Regions from separate parts of the Pseudomonas ulcerans genome, predicted to be linked through region 1. Evidence: predicted binding sites of a transcription regulator. Region 1 holds the regulator's gene; each other region holds the start of a gene.
What was found. Region 1 encodes sigma-54, which starts transcription at its own class of promoters, with help from an activator protein. Its sites were predicted from a motif close to ANTGGCATNNANNTTGCTNT; they were not measured.
Positions count from the first base shown of each region.

Region 2: glnA (type I glutamate--ammonia ligase) is a predicted target of sigma-54. The motif match lies at 2,307-2,326, and genes of this name have one in related genera.
Region 3: nirB (nitrite reductase large subunit NirB) is a predicted target of sigma-54. The motif match lies at 2,706-2,725, and genes of this name have one in related genera.
Region 4: V0R59_RS29240 (circularly permuted type 2 ATP-grasp protein) is a predicted target of sigma-54. The motif match lies at 2,639-2,658, and genes of this name have one in related genera.

Region 1 is NZ_JAZDQN010000013.1:16,465-21,692, forward strand. It holds gene V0R59_RS14040 (KpsF/GutQ family sugar-phosphate isomerase) at 1-389, shown strand, start outside; gene V0R59_RS14045 (KdsC family phosphatase) at 389-910, shown strand; gene lptC (LPS export ABC transporter periplasmic protein LptC) at 919-1,491, shown strand; gene lptA (lipopolysaccharide transport periplasmic protein LptA) at 1,478-2,005, shown strand; gene lptB (LPS export ABC transporter ATP-binding protein) at 2,005-2,730, shown strand; gene V0R59_RS14065 (RNA polymerase factor sigma-54) at 2,905-4,398, shown strand; gene hpf (ribosome hibernation-promoting factor, HPF/YfiA family) at 4,480-4,788, shown strand; gene ptsN (PTS IIA-like nitrogen regulatory protein PtsN) at 4,801-5,228, shown strand, end outside.
Region 2 is NZ_JAZDQN010000023.1:12,063-17,290, forward strand. It holds gene V0R59_RS19520 (YkgB family protein) at 1-193, opposite strand, end outside; gene V0R59_RS19525 (cupin domain-containing protein) at 209-658, opposite strand; gene glnA (type I glutamate--ammonia ligase) at 805-2,211, opposite strand; gene thiI (tRNA uracil 4-sulfurtransferase ThiI) at 2,542-3,996, shown strand; gene typA (translational GTPase TypA) at 4,112-5,228, shown strand, end outside.
Region 3 is NZ_JAZDQN010000034.1:51,778-57,005, reverse strand. It holds gene nirD (nitrite reductase small subunit NirD) at 1-13, opposite strand, end outside; gene nirB (nitrite reductase large subunit NirB) at 13-2,571, opposite strand; gene V0R59_RS24040 (bifunctional nitrate reductase/sulfite reductase flavoprotein subunit alpha) at 2,833-5,228, opposite strand, start outside.
Region 4 is NZ_JAZDQN010000059.1:7,416-12,643, forward strand. It holds gene dnaB (replicative DNA helicase) at 1-62, shown strand, start outside; gene V0R59_RS29235 (YgiQ family radical SAM protein) at 169-2,475, shown strand; gene V0R59_RS29240 (circularly permuted type 2 ATP-grasp protein) at 2,692-5,157, shown strand; gene V0R59_RS29245 (transglutaminase family protein) at 5,157-5,228, shown strand, end outside.

The DNA.
Region 1 (5,228 bases):
GCCTGCTGCTGAAGGTGGAGAACGTCATGCACGCCGGCGACGAGTTGCCGCAGGTACAGCGCGGCACCCTGCTCAAGGACGCCCTGCTGGAAATGTCGCGCAAGGGCCTGGGCATGACCGTGGTGGCCGAAGCCGACGGCAGCCTCGCCGGGATCTTCACCGACGGCGACCTGCGCCGCAGCCTCGACCGCAACATCGATGTACACAAGACCCTGATCGAAGAGGTCATGACCGTCCACGGCAAGACCGCCCGCGCCGAAATGCTCGCCGCCGAGGCCCTGAAGATCATGGAAGACCACAAGATCAGCGCGCTGGTGGTCGTCGACAAGGCCGACCGTCCCGTCGGCGCCTTGAACATGCACGACCTGCTGCGCGCCGGAGTGATGTGATGAATACCCTGTTGCAACGCGGCAAAGCCATCAAGCTGGCAGTCTTCGACGTGGACGGCGTGCTCACCGACGGCCGCCTGTACTTCCTGGAAGACGGCAGCGAATTCAAGACCTTCAACACCCTCGACGGCCAGGGCATCAAGATGCTGATGAACAGCGGAGTCACCACCGCGATCATCAGCGGACGCAAGACCCCGGTGGTCGAGCGCCGGGCGAAGAACCTCGGCATTCCGCACCTGTACCAGGGCCGCGAGGACAAACTGGTGGTGCTGGACGAGCTTCTCGCCCAGCTCGGCCTAAGCTATGAAGAGGTTGCCTACCTGGGCGACGACCTGCCCGACCTGCCGGTGATCCGCCGGGTCGGCCTGGGCATGGCGGTGGCCAATGCCGCGGCGTTCGTCCGCGAGCATGCCCACGGCGTGACCCAGGCCCGCGGCGGCGAAGGCGCGGCACGTGAATTCTGCGAACTGATCCTGCAAGCCCAGGGCAACCTGGAAGCAGCAAACGCCCACTACCTGTAGAGCCCGTCATGTTCAGCAAGAAGATTCGCAACATTGCGCTGTTCAGCGTGATCGCCGCGCTTTTCGCGGCGATCGGCTACTGGAACATCGTGCCCGAGCGCTTCCTCGACCAGCCGGTCGCACAGGTCGACGAAAGCGCCATCGACTACTACGCCATCAACGCCCACAGTGTGCAGTTCCTGCCCGACGGCAAGCTGCAGTACGAAATGACCGCGGACAAGGTCGAGCACCTCAAGGCCAGCGAAGTCACCCTGCTGACCAAGCCGGACCTGCAGATGTACCGTGGCACCACCTTCCCCTGGCATGTGCAGAGCGAGCGCGGCGAGGTCAACCCGGACGGCACCGAGGTCGAGTTGATCGACGCCGTGCGCGTGGCCCGTACCGACGAGCAGAATCGCACCACCATCATCACCTCCAGTCGCATGACGGTATTCCCGCAGAAGCAATATGCGCAAACCGAGCAAGACGTTAGAATCGACGGCGCCGGTGGCGTGACTACGGGCAAGGGAATGAAAGCGTATTTGAAAGACGGCAGGATGGACCTGCTGTCCAACGTAAGAGGACAGTATGAGGCTCGTTAAAACCCTCCCTTATTTGCTCAGCCTGAGCGCGGCACTGGGAAGCGCGAGCGCTTGGTCCCTGCCCAACGATCGCGAGCAGCCCGTTCGCATCCAGGCCGACAGCGCCCAGATGGACGACAAGAACAAGGTCGCCACCTACACGGGCGACGTGATCATCACCCAGGGTTCGATGATGATCAAAGGCAACGTCGTGACCGTCACCCTGAACCAGGCCGGCGATATCGACACCGCCACCTCGGTCGGCAACCTGGCCTATTTCGAGCAGCAACAGGACGCCGCCAAGCCGGACAAGATGCAAGGCTATGCCAAGCAGATCCAGTACCAGGCCGGCAAGGACCTGATCATCCTCACCGACCAGGCCCGAGTGATCAACGCAGGCAATACCACCGAAGGCGAGAAGATCGTCTACAACTCGAAGACCCAGGTCGCTACCGCCGGCCGCGGCGGGAAAGACATCAAGACACCACGTCAGCGCATCGACATGGTGATCCAGCCGAAGAAGAAGGCCGAGTAATGGCAACTCTCAAAGCCCAGCACCTGGCCAAGAGCTACAAGAGCCGGCAAGTCGTGCGCGACGTCAGCCTGTCCATCGACAGCGGCCAGATCGTCGGACTGCTCGGCCCCAACGGCGCTGGCAAGACCACATGCTTCTACATGATCGTCGGGCTGGTCCAGGCCGACCAGGGTCGCGTGCTGATCGACGACCTGGATGTCAGCCACCAGCCGATGCACGGTCGTGCCCGCGCCGGTATCGGCTACCTGCCGCAGGAAGCCTCGATCTTCCGCAAGCTGTCGGTCGCCGACAACATCATGGCGATCCTGGAAACCCGCCAGGACCTCGACCGCGATGGACGGCGCAAGGAGCTGGAAAGCCTGCTGCAGGAATTCCACATCAGCCACATCCGTGACAACCTCGGCATGAGCCTGTCCGGTGGCGAACGTCGTCGCGTGGAAATCGCCCGGGCCCTGGCTACCGCGCCGAAGTTCATCCTGCTCGACGAACCCTTTGCCGGTGTCGACCCGATCTCGGTCGGCGACATCAAGCAGATCATCCATCACCTGAAGGCCAAGGGCATCGGCGTCCTGATCACCGACCACAACGTCCGTGAAACCCTGGATATCTGCGAAACCGCTTACATCGTCAACGATGGCCAGCTGATTGCCGAAGGCGATTCGGAAACCATCCTGGCCAACCAGCTGGTGAAAGAGGTGTACCTCGGCCACGAGTTCCGCCTGTAGGTCGACGTACCGGAGTGACCGAGCGCTGGCATTCAGCCATTATTACGGCTTAATTGTTACAGCGCTCTAGGCAAACGCATCAATTTCAGGCATATATCTTGCTTAAAATTGGCGCCCCGCGCCCGTGTAGAGATGGCGCATGCGCGCCGGCGAATAAGGTGTTAAGCCCCAGCCATGAAACCATCGCTCGTCCTAAGAATGGGCCAGCAACTGACGATGACCCCGCAGTTGCAACAGGCCATCCGACTGCTCCAGCTTTCCACGCTGGACCTGCAGCAGGAAATCCAGGAAGCCCTGGAGTCGAACCCGATGCTCGAACGCCAGGAAGAAGGCGACGACTTCGACAACAGCGACCCCATGGCCGACAACGCCGAGAGCAAGCCGGTCGCGGAAGCGCAGGAAAGCAGCTTCGAGCAATCCGCCCCCAGCGCGGAAAACCTCGAAGAAGGCGAATGGAACGAGCGCATTCCCAACGAACTGCCGGTGGACACCGCATGGGAAGACATCTACCAGACCAGCGCCAGCAGCCTGCCAAGCAACGATGATGACGAGTGGGACTTCACCACCCGTACGTCTGCGGGCGAGAGCCTGCAAAGCCACCTGCTCTGGCAGTTGAACCTGGCACCGATGTCGGATACCGACCGGCTGATTGCCGTCACCCTCATCGACTGCATCAACAACCAGGGCTACCTCGACGAGACCCTGGAAGAAATCTGCGACTCCTTCGATCCCGAGCTCGACATCGAGCTGGACGAGGTCGAAGCCGTCCTGCACCGCATCCAGCAGTTCGAGCCTGCCGGCATCGGTGCGCGCAACCTTGGCGAATGCCTGCTGCTGCAACTGCGCCAGTTGCCATCCAACACACCGTGGATGAGCGAAGCACAGCGCCTGGTCAGTGACTACATCGACCTGCTCGGCAGCCGCGACTACAGCCAGCTGATGCGCCGCATGAAGCTCAAGGAAGACGAACTGCGCCAGGTCATCGAGCTGGTACAGAGCCTGAACCCTCGCCCCGGCTCGCAGATCGAGTCGAGCGAGCCGGAATACGTGGTCCCCGACGTGATCGTGCGCAAGGACAACGAGCGCTGGCTGGTGGAACTGAACCAGGAAGCGGTACCGCGCCTGCGGGTCAATCCGCAGTATGCCGGCTTCGTCCGCCGTGCCGACACCAGCGCCGACAACACCTTCATGCGCAACCAGTTGCAGGAGGCGCGCTGGTTCATCAAGAGCCTGCAGAGCCGCAACGAGACGCTGATGAAGGTGGCGACCCAGATCGTCGAGCACCAGCGTGGTTTCCTCGATCACGGCGACGAGGCCATGAAGCCGCTGGTCCTGCACGACATCGCCGAGGCGGTGGGCATGCACGAATCGACCATTTCCCGGGTCACCACGCAGAAATACATGCACACGCCCCGGGGAATCTATGAACTGAAGTACTTTTTCTCCAGTCATGTGAGCACCTCCGAAGGCGGTGAATGCTCGTCCACTGCCATCCGCGCGATCATCAAGAAACTGGTTGCCGCGGAAAATCAGAAAAAGCCATTGAGTGACAGCAAGATCGCTGGTTTACTGGAGGCACAAGGCATCCAGGTAGCACGTCGCACCGTCGCCAAGTACCGCGAGTCCCTCGGTATCGCACCATCGAGTGAACGCAAGCGATTGATGTGACCTTCCCTGAGGTGTGCCATCGCAATTCAGTGGCAGGCGCAACACCTGCCTCTTTATGCACGGCAACAAAGGAGAAGCAGTATGCAAGTCAACATCAGTGGACAACATGTAGAAGTCACCGAGGCCCTGCGTACCTACATCGGGGAAAAACTCGCCCGGCTCGAGCGCCACTACGACCGCATCACCAATGTGCAGGTGATCCTCAAGGTCGAGAAGCTGCAGCAGAAGATCGAAGCGACCTTGCAGATTCCCGGCGGTGAAGTGGTAGCGAACGCAGAGCACGAAGACATGTATGCCGCCATCGACCTCCTGACCGACAAGCTCGACCGCCAACTGAAAAAACACAAGGAAAAACAGCAAAGTCTGCTGCAAGGTGCAGCTGCCCGCTGATCCCCCTCATCCATGATCCGACTTGAATCCATCCTGACCCCCGGCCGTTCCCTCGTGAACGTGCCGGGCGGCAGTAAAAAGCGTGTACTCGAACAGATCGCCAACCTGATCGGGAAGGAAGTTCCCGAGCTGGACACCCAGGACGTGTTCAAGAGCCTGATCGACCGGGAGAAACTCGGTTCGACGGGCTTCGGCAATGGCATCGCCATTCCCCACTGCCGTCTCAAGGGGTGCGCCAGTCCGATCAGCGCCCTGCTGCACCTGGACGCCCCCATCGATTTCGACGCCATCGACGGCGCCCCGGTAGACCTGCTGTTCGTGCTGCTGGTACCGGAAGCCGCCACTGATGCGCACCTCGAACTGCTTCGCCAGATTGCCAGCATGCTCGACCGCAAGGACGTGCGTGACAAGCTGCGCGCCGCCAACAGCAGCACCGCCCT
Region 2 (5,228 bases), on a different contig from region 1:
CCCCCTGTATGCCAAACAACTGATGCATCCAGGAAAGCAGCGGGCTGTTGCCGATAAGTGGCAGCAACCCCTGGGCTTCATAGGGAAACCATTTGCTGTATCCGAAGATGGCGAAGATCAGCACCAGTACCCAGCGCATGATGCGGACTTCCAGGTCGCTGGTGAGCAGTTGTTTCAAAGCAGGTGAGAGCATTCGAAGGGTTCTCTTTCATGGACTGACGTGCGGGGCCGATGCTTGGTCGGGGTCTGCCTGGCTCAGTGGCAGTGTCGTGTTGCCGGCGTAGAACACGATCAGCTCGGCGGCTTGCTCGCCGGTCCTTCCGCGATGGGTGCGACCGACAGTTTCGGCCAGTGCGTCGCCGGCCTTGAGCAGGGTCAGGTGTTTTGCATCGTGGGTCTCTACCAGTAATTCACCGGCCAGAAGGTAGCCGGCATTCGGCATGGGATGCTGGTGCCAGTCGAGGGTGGTGCGAGGTGGGATGAGGATTTTCAACAGGGTCAGCTGTGGCTGGCCGCCGGGATATGACTGGTAGCGCGTTCCGTCCCAAGCCTGGCTGGCCTGGAGTAGAACGGTGGTTTCGGGTTTTCCATCGACGACTGGAGTACTGCAACCGGCCAGGGGAAGCAGCAGGGCGAGCAGAGCAATTGGGCGGACCATGTGAACCTCGCTTGAATGAAGAGCGAGCTAGCATGGACGGAGGCAGAGGCAGAAAATATCGGGTGTTTCGCAGGAGTCAGTACGAAAAAGGCCTCCCGAAGGAGGCCTTTTCCACATGCTACGCCGCTTGCGCGAGCGTCACTGGATCAGCAGCTGTAGTACAGCTCGTATTCCAGTGGGTGCACGAAGGTACGGACCTTGATTTCCTCTTCCGATTTCAGCGCGATGTAGGCATCGATGAAGTCGTCGGAGAACACGCCGCCCTTGGTCAGGAACGCACGGCCTTTGTCCAGTTCTTCCAGGGCCTCTTTCAGGCTGCCGCACACTTGCGGGATTTCCTTGGCTTCTTCTGGTGGCAGGTCGTACAGGTTCTTGTCCGCTGCATCGCCTGGGTGGATCTTGTTCTGGATACCGTCCAGGCCGGCCATCAGCAGTGCAGCGAAGGCCAGGTACGGGTTGGCAGCCGGATCCGGGAAGCGGGCTTCGATACGACGGGCCTTAGGGCTGCCGACGTAAGGAATACGGATCGAGGCGGAACGGTTGCGAGCCGAGTAGGCCAGCATGACCGGGGCTTCGAAGCCTGGGACCAGACGCTTGTAGGAGTTGGTCGACGGGTTGGTGAAACCGTTCAGGGCCTTGCCGTGCTTGATGATGCCGCCGATGAAGTACAGGGCGGTGTCGGACAGGCCGGCATAGCCTTCACCGGAGAAGGTGTTCTTGCCGTCTTTCCAGATCGACATGTGCACGTGCATGCCCGAGCCGTTGTCGCCGTACAGAGGCTTCGGCATGAAGGTCGCGGTGCGGCCGTAGGCATCGGCAACGTTGTGCACGACGTACTTCAGGGTCTGGACTTCGTCAGCCTTCTTCACCAGGGTGTTGAACTTGACGCCGATTTCGTTCTGGCCGGCAGTCGCCACTTCGTGGTGGTGAACTTCGACGACCTGGCCCATCTCTTCCAGTGCGTTGCACATGGCGGTACGGATTTCGTGGTCGTGGTCGAACGGCGGAACCGGGAAGTAGCCGCCCTTGACGCCTGGACGGTGGCCTTTGTTGCCGCCTTCGACGTCCTGGTCGGACATCCAGGAACCTTGCTCGGAGAAGATCTTGAACATCGAGCCGGAGATGTCGGACTTGAACTTCACTTCGTCGAAGATGAAGAACTCTGGCTCGGGACCGGCGAAGACGGTGTCACCGATGGCGGTGCTCTTCAGGTATTCCTCGGCGCGCTTGGCGATCGCACGTGGGTCGCGATCGTAGCCTTGCATGCTGGAAGGTTCGATGATGTCGCAGACCAGGATCAGGGTCGGCTCTTCGGTGAACGGGTCCAGGACGGCGGTGTCGTCGACCGGCATCAGGATCATGTCGGAGGCTTCGATGCCCTTCCAGCCAGCGATGGAGGAACCGTCGAACATCTTGCCGACTTCGAAGAAGTCATCATCCAGCGCGTCACGAGCTGGCATGGTCACGTGGTGCTGAGTGCCGCGGGTATCGGTGAAGCGCAGATCAATCCACTTGACGTCATGATCTTTGATGAGTTGAACCGACTTCGACATAGTGTCCTCCGGGTGGGGTAGAGCGTGCCTGTGCAGCCCTTCAATTTGGGTGATGCCGGGCGCGAATAGTCGGCCAGGGCAACCTGCATCACAAGGGAGCAAATTGCATGCCAGTGCCCGGAAATGGGATTTATGCCCCGTTTTCTCGCGTTTCAGCCCTTTCTGTAGGAAATATCGATTTTTTATGCACCCTTTGGATGCGTCGAAAAGCAGAAATGAACCAAATTGGTGCGTGATAAAGCGGTCGGACAAAAGTTGGTCAAACCTTGAGCAATTTCCGCTATAATCCGCGCCCCCCTTTTTCGGCTGGCCGCTCGCGCGCTGTTTTCCATGAAACTGATCGTCAAAGTCTTTCCAGAAATCACCATCAAGAGCCGCCCGGTCCGCAAGCGGTTCATCCGCCAGCTCGGCCGTAACATCCGTGCGGTGCTGCGCGAGCTGGACCCTGAGGTCAAGGTCGACGGCGTCTGGGACAACCTCGAAGTGGTCACCCGCATCGAGGACGAGAAAGTATTGCGCGAGATGACCGAGCGCCTGACCTGCATGCCGGGGATCGCGCATTTCCTGCAGGTCGACGAATACCCGCTGGGCGACTTCGACGACATCGTCGCCAAGTGCAAGACGCACTTCGGCCACCTGCTGGCCGGCAAACGCTTCGCCGTGCGCTGCAAGCGCGGCGGGCATCACGACTTCACCTCGATGGACGTCGACCGTTATGTCGGCAGCCAGCTGCGCCAGCAGTGCGGTGCCGCCGGCATCGACCTGCGCAATCCGGAAGTGGAAGTGCGTATCGAAGTGCGCGACAAGCGCCTCTACGTGATCCACAACCAGCACAAGGGCATCGGCGGCTACCCGCTGGGTGCGCTGGAGCAGACCCTGGTGCTGATGTCCGGTGGCTTCGACTCCACCGTCGCCGCCTTCCAGATGATGCGCCGCGGCCTGATGACCCATTTCTGCTTCTTCAACCTCGGCGGCCGCGCCCACGAGCTGGGGGTGATGGAAGTCGCCCACTACCTGTGGAAGAAGTACGGCAGCAGCCAGCGCGTGCTGTTCGTCAGCGTGCCGTTCGAGGAAGTGGTCGGCGAGATCCTCGGCAAGGTCGACAACAGCTACATGGGCGTGACCCTCAAGCGCATGATGCTGCGCGCCGCTGAACGAGTGGCCGACCGCCTTGAAATCGATGCGCTGGTCACCGGCGAGGCGATTTCCCAGGTTTCCAGCCAGACCCTGCCGAACCTCGCGGTGATCGACTCGGCCACCGACAAGCTGGTGCTGCGCCCGCTGCTGGCCAGCCACAAGCAGGACATCATCGACCAGGCCAATGAAATCGGCACCGCCGAGTTCGCCAAGCACATGCCGGAATACTGCGGCGTGATCTCGGTGAACCCGACCACCTGCGCCAAGCGCCATCGCGTCGACCACGAAGAGAAGCAGTTCGACATGGAAGTGCTGGACCGCGCCCTGGAGCGCGCCCGCTACATTTCCATCGACAACGTGATCGACGAACTGGGCCAGGACATCCAGGTCGAAGAGCTGAGCGAAGCCCTGCCGGGCCAGATCGTCATCGACATCCGCCACCCGGATGCCCAGGAAGACGAACCGCTGCAGCTCGACGGCATCGAAGTCCAGGCCGTGCCGTTCTACGCCCTGAACAGCCGCTTCAAGCACCTGGATGCCAACCGTCAATATTTGCTCTATTGCGATAAAGGTGTCATGAGCCGCCTGCATGCTCATCACCTGCTCAGTGAGGGACACGCCAATGTGCGCGTTTATCGCCCCGCCTAGGAAGCACGATGGCGACCGTTCTCGCCATCGTCCTCCCGACCGGATTTCCTGCTCCGTTTACTGAAACCCGCTGCCCTGGCGGCGGCACCGAATACCTGAGATCGAGATACACACAGTGATTGAGAATCTGCGCAACATCGCCATCATCGCCCACGTTGACCATGGTAAAACCACCCTGGTCGACAAACTCCTGCGCCAGTCCGGCACCCTGGAGCGTAACGAGCTCAACGACGAGCGCGTCATGGACTCCAACGACCAGGAAAAAGAGCGCGGCATTACCATTCTGGCGAAGAACACCGCCATCAACTGGAATGGCTACCACATCAACATCGTCGACACCCCCGGCCACGCCGACTTCGGCGGTGAAGTAGAGCGCGTGATGTCGATGGTCGACTCCGTGCTGCTGCTGGTCGACGCCCAGGACGGCCCTATGCCGCAAACCCGCTTCGTGACCAAGAAGGCCTTCGAAGCCGGTCTGAAGCCGATCGTCGTGATCAACAAGGTCGACCGTCCGGGCGCGCGTCCTGACTGGGTCCTGGACCAGATCTTCGACCTGTTCGACAACCTCGGTGCCACCGACGAACAGCTGGACTTCAAAGTCGTCTACGCCTCGGCCCTGAACGGCATCGCCGGTCTGGACCACACCGAGATGGCCGAAGACATGACCCCGCTGTACCAGTCGATCGTCGACAACGTGCCAGCACCGGCCGTTGACCGTGATGGTCCGTTCCAGATGCAGATCTCCGCTCTGGACTACAACAGCTTCCTGGGTGTCATCGGTGTTGGCCGTATCGCCCGTGGTCGCGTCAAGCCAAACACCCCGGTCGTCGCCATCGACACCGACGGCAAGCGCCGCAACGGCCGGATCCTGAAGCTGATGGGCCACCACGGCCTGCACCGCGTCGACGTCGAAGAAGCCCAGGCTGGCGACATCGTCTGCATCAGCGGTTTCGACGAGCTGTTCATCTCCGACACCCTGTGCTCCCCGGACGCCGTGGAAGCGATGAAGCCGCTGACCGTCGACGAGCCGACCGTTTCCATGACCTTCCAGGTGAACGACTCGCCGTTCTGCGGTAAAGAAGGCAAGTTCGTGACCTCCCGCAACATCAAGGAGCGTCTGGACAAGGAACTGCTGTACAACGTTGCACTGCGCGTTGAAGAAGGCGACTCCGCCGACAAGTTCAAGGTTTCCGGCCGTGGTGAGCTGCACCTCTCGGTACTGATCGAAACCA
Region 3 (5,228 bases), on a different contig from region 1:
TCGACAGGCTCATCAGAGCACCTCCTCGGTGGTCGGGATCAAGTGAAGTTCCGCCGCCGCGATCGGCCGGCGTTGCCCGCGTTCGCGGACGAAGTGCACGCCCGGGTCGGCGCGGCGGTCGTTGACGAAGGTCCGGAAGCGCTTGAGCTTTTCCGGGTCCTTCAGGGCATTGGCCCATTCGCATTCGTAGCGCTCGACCACATGCTGCATCTGCGCTTCCAGCTCGACCGCAAGACCCAGGCTGTCGTCGATGATCACCTGCTTGAGGTAGTCCAGCCCGCCCTCCAGACCCTCGCGCCAGACCGAGGTGCGCTGCAGCTTGTCGGCGGTGCGGATGTAGAACATCAGCACGCGGTCGATCAGGCGCACCAGGGTTTCATCATCAAGGTCGGTGGCGAACAGTTCGGCATGCCGTGGACGCATGCCGCCATTGCCGCAGACGTACAGGTTCCAGCCCTTCTCGGTGGCGATCACGCCGATGTCCTTGCTCTGCGCCTCGGCGCATTCGCGGGTGCAGCCGGACACGGCGAACTTGAGCTTGTGCGGCGAACGCAGGCCCTTGTAGCGGTCTTCCAGAAGCAAGGCCATCTTCACGCTGTCCTGCACGCCATAGCGGCACCAGGTGCTGCCGACGCAGGACTTCACCGTGCGCGTCGACTTGCCGTAGGCATGTCCGGTCTCGAAGCCGGCGGCGATCAGCTCTTCCCAGATCAGCGGCAACTCGTGCAACTGCGCGCCGAACAGATCGATGCGCTGGCCGCCGGTGATCTTGGTGTAGAGGTCGTATTTCTTCGCCACCTCGCCGATCACGATGAGCTTGTCCGGAGTGATCTCGCCGCCCGGGATCCGTGGCACCACCGAGTAGGTGCCGTTCTTCTGCATGTTGGCCATGAAGGTGTCGTTGGTGTCCTGCAGCGGCACCAGCGACGGGTCCATGATCGGCTGGTTCCAGCACGAGGCCAGGATCGAGCCGACGGTCGGCTTGCAGATGTCGCAGCCGACATGGCCCTTGCCATGCCTGGCCAGCAGCTCGGCAAAATCGCGGATGCCCTCGACCCGCACCAGCGCGTAGAGCTCCTGGCGGGTGTAGGCGAAGTGCTCGCACAGGCTCTTGTCGACACTGACCCCGCGGGCGCTCAACTCGTGCTCGAAGACCTGCTTGAGCAGGGCCGCGCAACCGCCGCAGCCGGTGGCCGCCTTGGTGCAGCTCTTCAGCGCCGCCAGGTCGCCGCAGCCGCCGTCGATGGCGGCGCACACCGCGCCCTTGCTGACGTTGTGGCAGGAGCAAATGGTCGCGCTGTCCGGCAAGGCGTCGGCGCCTAGGGCCGGCGCACCGCCCGTCTGCGGCAGGATCAGGGCGGCCGGATCAACGGGCACGGCGATGCCGTTCTGCACGTACTGCAACAGGGTGTCGTAGTAGCTGTTGTCGCCCACCAGCACCGCACCGATCACCCGCTTGCCGCTGGCGTCGAGAACCAGCCGGCGATAGCTGCTGCCGCCCTCGTCGATGAAGCGATAGCTGCGGGCGCCCGGGGTTGCGCCGTGGGCATCGCCGATGGAACCGACATCGACGCCGAGCAGCTTGAGCTTGGTCGACATGTCGGCACCGCTGAAGGCTGTAGCCGCCTGTCCCGCCAGCGCTGCGGCAAGGTTGCGCGCCATGGCGTAGCCGGGGGCGACCAGGCCGAACACGCTGCCGTTCCATGACGCGCATTCACCGATGGCGTAGATGTGCGGGTCGCTGCTGCGGCAGTCGCCGTCGATCACCACCCCGCCACGGGGCGCCACCTCCAGGCCGCAGGCGCGGGCCAGGGTGTCCTGCGGACGGATGCCCGCGGAGAACACGACAAGGTCGGTTTCAAGGAACTCGCCGCCGTCAAAATTCATCCGGTAGCGATGCTCTTCGCCGGCGACGATGGCCTGGGTCGCCCGTGACACATGCACGCCGACGCCCAGCGCCTCGATCCGCGCGCGCAGCGCGGCACCGCCCTCGCCGTCCAGTTGCACCGGCATCAGGCGCGGGGCGAATTCCACCACGTGGGCTTCCAGACCGAGCGACTTCAGGGCATTGGCCGCCTCCAGGCCGAGCAAGCCGCCGCCGACCACCACGCCGCGCCGCGCACTGGCTGCGGCGGCGCGGATCCCGTCGAGGTCGTCCAGGGTGCGATAGACCAGCCGGGCCGCGCCCTCCGAGCCCTGGATCGGGGGCACGAAGGGATAGGAACCGGTGGCAAGGATCAGGCGGTCATAGGGATAGCGACCGTTGCCAGTGACCACTTCGCGACGCTCGCGATCGAGTTCCAGCACCGCTTCGCCCAGGTGCAGGGTGACACCCGGCGTGGCATACAGCTCGGCGTCACCCAGCGCGAGCGCCTCGGCATCGCTGCCGCTGAAGTATTCCGACAGGTGCACGCGGTCATAGGCGCGCTGGCGCTCCTCGCCGAACACCCGCACCTCGAAACGGGCCAGGGCGCCGCGCTCGATCAGTTGCTCGACGCAGTGGTGGCCGACCATGCCGTTGCCGACGATGACCAGCTTTTCTCGTTGTTCGATGGACGCGATGGCGTTCATGCCTGGATCCTCACGGTATGAAAAGCACAAAAAAGGCGCCTGGAGCCGAAGCTCCAGGCGCCTTTGCCTGGTTCTGTATCGTTATGGTCCGTTTTGGTGATCGACGTTGACCACCCGGACGTTGTGCATGATTAAAAGCAGGGAGTGTGCCAAGTGCGGAATTGGCCAGGAATCAAGGATTCAAGGGGTTTCCACTGGCTTTTTTGAACCAGGCTGGTGCAGGAAGCGCTGATTCGCAGCATGTTGAGGCATCCACCAGCATCAATACACATCCCGCAGATACCGCCTGTCCCGCCCCATCCGGGCAACATACTCGGCCGCATCCGCCGCGCTCATCCCGCCCTGCTCCGCGACCAGCGCTTGCAACGCCGCATCGACATCCCGAGCCATCCGCCCGGCATCGCCGCAGACATAGAAGCAAGCCCCGTCCTGTAACCAGCGCCACAGCTCTGCCCCCTGCTCGCGCATGCGCTGCTGCACGTAGATCTTTTCCTCCTGGTCCCGCGAGAACGCCGTGTCCAGCCGGGTCAGCAAGCCGCTCTCACGCCACGCCAGCAACTCGTCGCGGTAGTAGAAGTCACAGGCCTCGCGCTGCTCGCCGAAGAACAGCCAGTTGCGCCCGCTCGCCCCCCGCGCCTCACGCTCCTGGAGAAAGGCCCGAAACGGCGCGATCCCCGTCCCCGGGCCGACCATGATCACCGGCCGGCCATCGTCCTCGGGCAGGTGGAAATGCGCCGACGGCTGGGGAAAGATGGCCACCTGCATCTCGCCGGCACGATCCGCGAGGAAGGTCGAGCACACGCCCTTGCGCTGGCCGTAGCGCACCGTCGACAGCGTCAGGTGCACCTGGCGCGGATGCTTGCGCGGACTGGAACTGATGGAGTACAGCCGCGGCTGCAACGGCTTGAGCAGGGCCAGCCAGTCCGCCAGCGGCAACGACAGCGGGAACTCGACGAGCAGGTCCGCCAGTTGCCGCCCCCACAGGGCGTCCTTGTCCTTGGGAAACCCCTGGTGCGAGGCGGCGAAGCGCTCCTGCCACTGTGGCGTGACCCGGCCGATCTCCAGATAACCGCCCAGCGCCTCGCGCAGCGTCATCGGCGCCTGTCCCTTGAGCGAGACCTCGACATCGGCGTCCAGCCCGCTGCACGCGAGGATTTCCTCCACCAGCGCCGGACAGTTGCGCGGCCATACGCCCAAGGCATCACCGGCCTGGTAGGACAACCCGCTGTCGCCCAGGTCGAAGACGATCTGCCGGGTTTCCTTGCTCGCCCCGGGCCCGTTGAGCAGGCGGTTTTCCAGAAGTCGTGCGGGCAACGGTGACTGCCTGGCGAACGCCGCTTTTTCGACCTCGGCCACCGGCACCGCTCCTTGCGCCAGCTTCGCCGTCAGCGCCTGCAACCAGCCAGCGAAGGGTTCGTCGAAATCCGGCTCGCATTCGACCCGTTCCAGCAGCCGCTGCCCCCCCAGTTCGGCAAGGCGCTGGTCGAGCTTGCGGCCGAAGCCACAGAACTGGTCGTAGCTGGAGTCCCCCAGCGCCAGCACCGCGTAGGGCCGCTTCGCCCAGTCGCCGGGCTCGCCCTGCAACGCCTGCCAGAACGCTGCGGCGCTGTCCGGGGCGTCGCCATCGCCAAAGGTGCTGGTGATAAGCAGCAGGCTCGCGGCCTCGCCGATCCGTTCAGGTTGAGCGGCTTCCATGCATTCCAGTTGCACCGCCAGTCCTGCCTCCCGCAGGTGCGCGGCGCAACGTTCGGCCAGGGCCTCGCTGTTGCCGGTCTGCGAGGCCCAGAGTACCCAGTGCGGCGGGCTGGGCGGCGCTTCGACCGGCGCCGGCAACGCCGCGGCGGTGCTGCGGGAATACAGGCCCGCGAGCACGCCGTCGATGAACAGTCGCCGCGCGGGCGCCAGCGGTGCGTTGGCCGGCAGGGTCGGCACGCCGTCGTGGCGCGCCGCATCCAGGCCGAGCAGGAAGCCCTGCAGATAGTGCTGTTCGCCCTCGGCCAGGGTCAGCGCAGGCACGGCGCCCAGGCCAAGGACCTGACGCAGGGTATCGGTAGGCATCGACCGGGTCTCCTCGGGAATGGCGGGATCGAGTTGCAGGACATCGAGGCGCTCACCGCCGACCCGGGTCAGAGCCACGGCGCAGTGCTTGAAGGCGGGTTGCAGCGACAGCGGATCGACCGCGTCGCAGGTCACCGCGTTGATCGCCAGTTGCTCGCCATAGAGATCGTTCCAGTGGAACGGCGCAAAGCAGTTACCAGGCATCATCCGCGTGGTGATCCGCGCGGGCAGCACGGCCTGTCCGCGCCGCGACCGCACCTCGACCTGGTCCTTCTCGGCAATGCCGAGGGCGGCAGCGTCGTCCGGGTGGATTTCCAGAAAGGGTCCGGGCTCAAGCTTGTTCAGGCTGGCGACCTTGCCGGTCTTGGTGAGGGTGTGCCACTGGTGCTGGACGCGGCCGGTATTGAGGACCAACGGGTAGTTTTCGTCCGGGAGTTCTGCAGGCGGCAGCCACGGACGGGCGAAGAAACGCGCCCTGCCGCTGGAGGTAGGGAAGACGATATCCCCGGCATCCAGCCTTTGCGTCTGGCTCAAGCCGTTGTTGAGATAGCGCAGCGGACTGCGGCTATCCTCCCGCCCCGGCTCGCAGGGCCATTGTT
Region 4 (5,228 bases), on a different contig from region 1:
GCAAGTACACCCGCTTCGAGAACCTCGCGCCGGGCAGCTACAACTTCGACGACGACGAATAAGAACGTCGCTTCACCAATTCCGACCTTCAGCGTCGGAATTGGTCAATTTTTGTGCTATTCTCCGCGCCCGTGATTTTCCCGCCTCCCAAAAAAACCGGTCACTGACATGCAAGCAGCCAAACCACTCTTCGACTATCCCAAGTACTGGGCCGAATGCTTCGGGCCGGCACCGTTCCTGCCGATGAGCAGGGAGGAGATGGATCAGCTCGGCTGGGACTCCTGCGACATCATCATCGTGACCGGCGACGCCTACGTCGACCATCCGTCGTTCGGCATGGCCATCATCGGCCGCCTGCTGGAAGCCCAGGGCTTCCGCGTCGGGATCATCGCCCAGCCGAACTGGCAGTCGAAGGACGACTTCATGAAGCTCGGCGAGCCGAACCTGTTCTTCGGCGTCGCGGCGGGCAACATGGACTCGATGATCAACCGCTACACCGCGGACAAGAAGATCCGTTCCGACGACGCCTACACCCCTGGCGGCCTGGCCGGCAAGCGCCCGGACCGCGCCAGCCTGGTATACAGCCAGCGCTGCAAGGAAGCCTACAAGCATGTGCCGATCGTGCTCGGCGGCATCGAGGCTTCGCTGCGCCGCATCGCCCACTATGATTACTGGCAGGACAAGGTCCGCCATTCGATCCTGATCGACGCCTGCGCCGACATCCTCCTGTACGGCAACGCCGAGCGTGCCGTGGTCGACATCGCTCAGCGCCTGGCCGCCGGCGAGCGCATCGAGGACATCAGCGACATCCGCGGTACCGCGTTCATTCGTCGCGACACCCCGCAGGGCTGGTACGAGATCGATTCGACCCGTATCGACCGGCCGGGCAAGGTCGACAAGATCATCAACCCGTACGTCAACACCCAGGACACCCAGGCCTGCGCCATCGAGCAGCAGAAGGGCGAGGTCGAGGACCCGAACGAAGCCAAGGTGGTGCAGATCCTCGAAAGCCCGCGCATGACCCGGGAAAAGACCGTGATCCGCCTGCCATCCTTCGAGAAGGTGCGCAACGACGCGGTGCTCTACGCCCACGCCAACCGCGTGCTGCACCTGGAGACCAACCCCGGCAACGCGCGGGCCATGGTGCAGAAGCACGGTGAAGTCGACGTCTGGTTCAACCCGCCGCCCATTCCGATGACCACCGAGGAAATGGACTACGTCTTCGGCATGCCCTACGCGCGGATCCCGCATCCTGCCTACGGCAAGGAGCGCATCCCGGCCTACGAGATGATCCGTTTCTCGGTGAACATCATGCGTGGCTGCTTCGGTGGCTGCACCTTCTGCTCGATCACCGAGCACGAAGGGCGGATCATCCAGAACCGCTCCCACGAGTCGATCATTCGCGAGATCGAAGAGATCCGCGACAAGGTCCCGGGCTTCACCGGCGTCATTTCCGACCTCGGCGGTCCGACCGCGAACATGTACCGCATCGCCTGCAAGAGCACCGAGATCGAGACCCACTGCCGCAAGCCGTCCTGCGTGTTCCCGGGTATCTGCCCGAACCTGAACACCGACCACTCGTCGCTGATCAAGCTGTACCGCAGTGCCCGCGCCTTGCCGGGGGTGAAGAAGATCCTGATCGCCTCGGGCCTGCGCTACGACCTCGCCGTGGAGTCGCCGGAATACGTGCGCGAACTGGTCACCCACCACGTCGGTGGCTACCTGAAGATCGCCCCGGAGCACACCGAGGAAGGTCCGCTGAACCAGATGATGAAGCCTGGCATCGGCACCTACGACCGCTTCAAGCGCATGTTCGAGAAGTTCTCGAAAGAGGCGGGCAAGGAGCAGTACCTGATCCCGTACTTCATCGCCGCGCACCCGGGCACCACCGACGAAGACATGATGAACCTGGCCCTGTGGCTCAAGGGCAACGGCTTCCGTGCCGACCAGGTGCAGGCGTTCTACCCGTCGCCGATGGCGTCGGCCACGGCCATGTACCACTCGGGCAAGAACCCGCTGCGCAAGGTCACCTACAAGAGCGAAGGGGTGACCATCGTCAAGAGCGAGGAGCAACGCCGCCTGCACAAGGCCTTCCTGCGCTACCACGATCCGAAGGGCTGGCCGATGCTGCGCGAGGCCCTGCAGCGCATGGGTCGTGCCGACCTGATCGGCCCGGGCAAGCATCAGCTGATCCCGCTGCACCAGCCGGACACCGACAGCTACCAGAGCGCGCGCCGCAAGAACTCCACGCCGGCGGGCAGCCACAAGGTGGCCAAGGAACAGAAGATCCTTACCCAGCACACCGGCCTGCCACCACGGGCCAGCGATGGTGCCAAGCCGTGGGACAAGCGCGAGCAGGCCAAGGCTGCCGCCTTCGCCCGCAACCAGGAAGCGGCCAAGGCGCGCAAGGATGCAGCCAAGGGTGGCAAGGGCGGCAAGGGCAAGACCAAGCGCCAGCCGGTCCTGCCGCGCTAAGCCCCATGACGGGGCTTGTGCTCCGTCATGAAACTCTCGCTTGCACTCATCCGGTGCGGGTCGCTGATGGCCTCATCGCTGGCAAGCCAGTTCCCACAGGGACCGCATGCACCGCGCACCTTGTGGTAGCTGGCCCGAGACAGCCCCATTCCTGCCCAAGGCCACTGGCATAAGTCTTGCCGCATTCCCGCGCAAGACTTCCCCTGTGAGCCCCCTATGCCCGACCTGCTGGATGCCCTGACCCCAAGCCCCGCGACCTGGCATGAAATGCTGGCCGCCGATGGCAGCGTGCGTCCGCACTGGCAGGAGCTGCTCGCCCACCTGCAGCGCAGCGGCACGCAGCAACTGAGCCAGCGCCAGGCGCTGCTCAACCGCCAACTGCGGGAAAACGGCGTCACCTACAACATCTACGCCGACCCCGATGGCGCCGATCGCCCCTGGGAACTGGACCTGCTGCCTCAGGTGATCCCCGCCGCCGAGTGGAACGACCTGGCCCGCGGCATCGCCCAGCGTGCAGGGCTGCTGAACGCCGTGCTCGCCGATATCTACGGCCCGCAGCAGTTGATCGGCGAAGGCCTGTTGCCCGCCGAGCTGGTCTTCGGTCACGACAACTACCTCTGGCCCTGCCAGGGCATCGAAGTCCCCGACCGAACCTGGCTGCACATCTACGCGGCCGACCTGGCGCGAGGTCCGGACGGTCGCTGGTGGGTCACCGCCGACCGCACCCAGGCGCCTTCCGGAGCGGGCTATGCCCTGGAAAACCGCACCGTCGTCTCCCGGGCCTTTCCCGAGTTGTACCGCGACCTGCATGTACAGCACCTGGCGGGTTTCTTCCGCACCCTGCAACAAAGCCTCGCGCAGTTGGCCCCGAGAGGACGGGAAACGCTGCTGGTGGTGCTGCTGACCCCAGGACGCTTCAACGAAAGCTGGTTCGAACACCTGTTTCTCGCCCGCCAGCTCGGCTACCCGCTGGTGGAGGGCAGTGACCTGACCGTGCGCGACGGCACCGTCTTCCTCAAGACCCTCGGTGGCCTGCGCCGGGTCCATGCCATCCTGCGCCGGCTCGACGACGATTTCTGCGACCCCCTCGAACTGCGCACCGATTCCGCACTGGGCATCCCCGGCCTGCTGGACGCCGTTCGCCAGGGACGGGTGCTGGTGGCCAATGCGTTGGGCAGCGGAGTACTGGAGTCGCCCGGCCTGCCGGGCTTCCTGCCGGCGATCAGTCAGCGACTGCTGGGTGAGGAACTGATCCTGCCGTCCATCGCCAGTTGGTGGTGCGGCGAGCCGGCGGCCCTGGCCCAGGCGCTGGAGAAGATGCCGGAGTTGCTGTTCAAGCCGGCGTTCCCCTCGCAGAGCTTCCAGCCCTTGCTGGGCCGTGACCTGGACGCGACCCAGCGCCAGGCGCTGGCCGACCGCCTGCGAGCGCGTCCCTACGCCTATGTGGCCCAGGAACTGGCGCAGCTATCCCAGGCGCCGGTGTGGCAGGACAAAGGCCTGGAGGACCGGCCCGTGGGCATGCGCGTCTATGCGGTGGCCAGCGCCGAGGGCTGGCGGGTGCTGCCCGGTGGCCTGACCAGGGTGGCCGCGCAGGCCGATGCCGAAGTGGTCTCGATGCAGCGCGGCGGTGCCAGCAAGGACACCTGGGTCCTCGGCGAGCAACCCGCCCGCGGAGAACAGTGGCAGGTCAGCCGTAGCCTGGGCGTGGCCGATCTGGTCCGTGCCGACCCTTACCTGCCCTCGCGGGTGGTGGAAAACCTGTTCTGGTTCGGCCGCTATTGCGAGCGCTGCGATGCCAGCGCGCGGTTGCTGCGAATCCTCCTGGGCCGTTACCTCGACGGCGACTCGCCACAGGCGCTGGAAGCCGCGGTGCAACTGGCCGAAGGCCTGGAACTGCTGCCCAGGGAGGGTACCCTGGACACGCGCCTGCGCACGGCGCTGCTGGACCCGGACTGGGGCTTCAGCCTGCGGGCCAACCTGCAGCGCCTGCAATGGTCGGCGGGGCAGGTGCGCGGCAAGCTGTCACTGGAGAACTGGCAGGCCTTGAGCGAGCTGCAGAGGGAGGCGCAGCGCCTCGACGATCGCTCTGCCGATTTCACCGAACTGCTGGATTTCCTCAACCGGCTGATCCTGTCGATGGCAGCGCTGTCCGGCTTTGCCCTCGACGACATGACTCGCGACGAGGGCTGGCGCTTCCTTCTAACCGGGCGCCGGATCGAGCGCCTGCATGCCCTGGGCAGCAGTCTCGCCGGTTTCCTGCGCGGCCCTGCGGCGAGCGATCAATCCTGCCTGGAATGGCTGCTGGAACTGGCCAACAGCAGCATCACCTATCGCTCCCGTTACCTGGCCGTGGCGCAACTGATCCCGGCGCTGGACCTGCTCCTGCTGGATGAACAGAACCCCCACGGCGTGCTCTTCCAGTTGCGTTCCTTGCTGCGCTCGCTGGAGCGCTTGCGCAGTCCGGCGCAGGCCAGCCTGGTGGACCTGGCCGAGCGCCTGAAGCGTTTCGACCTGCGCAGCCTGGAGGATCCGTTGTTTGGCGCGGCCAGCCAGGATGCCGTACTGGAAGGGCTGGCGGTCATGCTCGAACAGATCGCCGAGGGGGCCGAAGTGGCCGCCGAGCGCCTGGCCCTGCAGCATTTCGCCCACGTCGATTCGAGCCAGCAGACGGTGTCCGCCTGATGAGTGCCCGTTACCAGATTCTTCACGATACCCATTACCGCTATGCCAGCCCGGTGTCCCTGGCCCAGCAA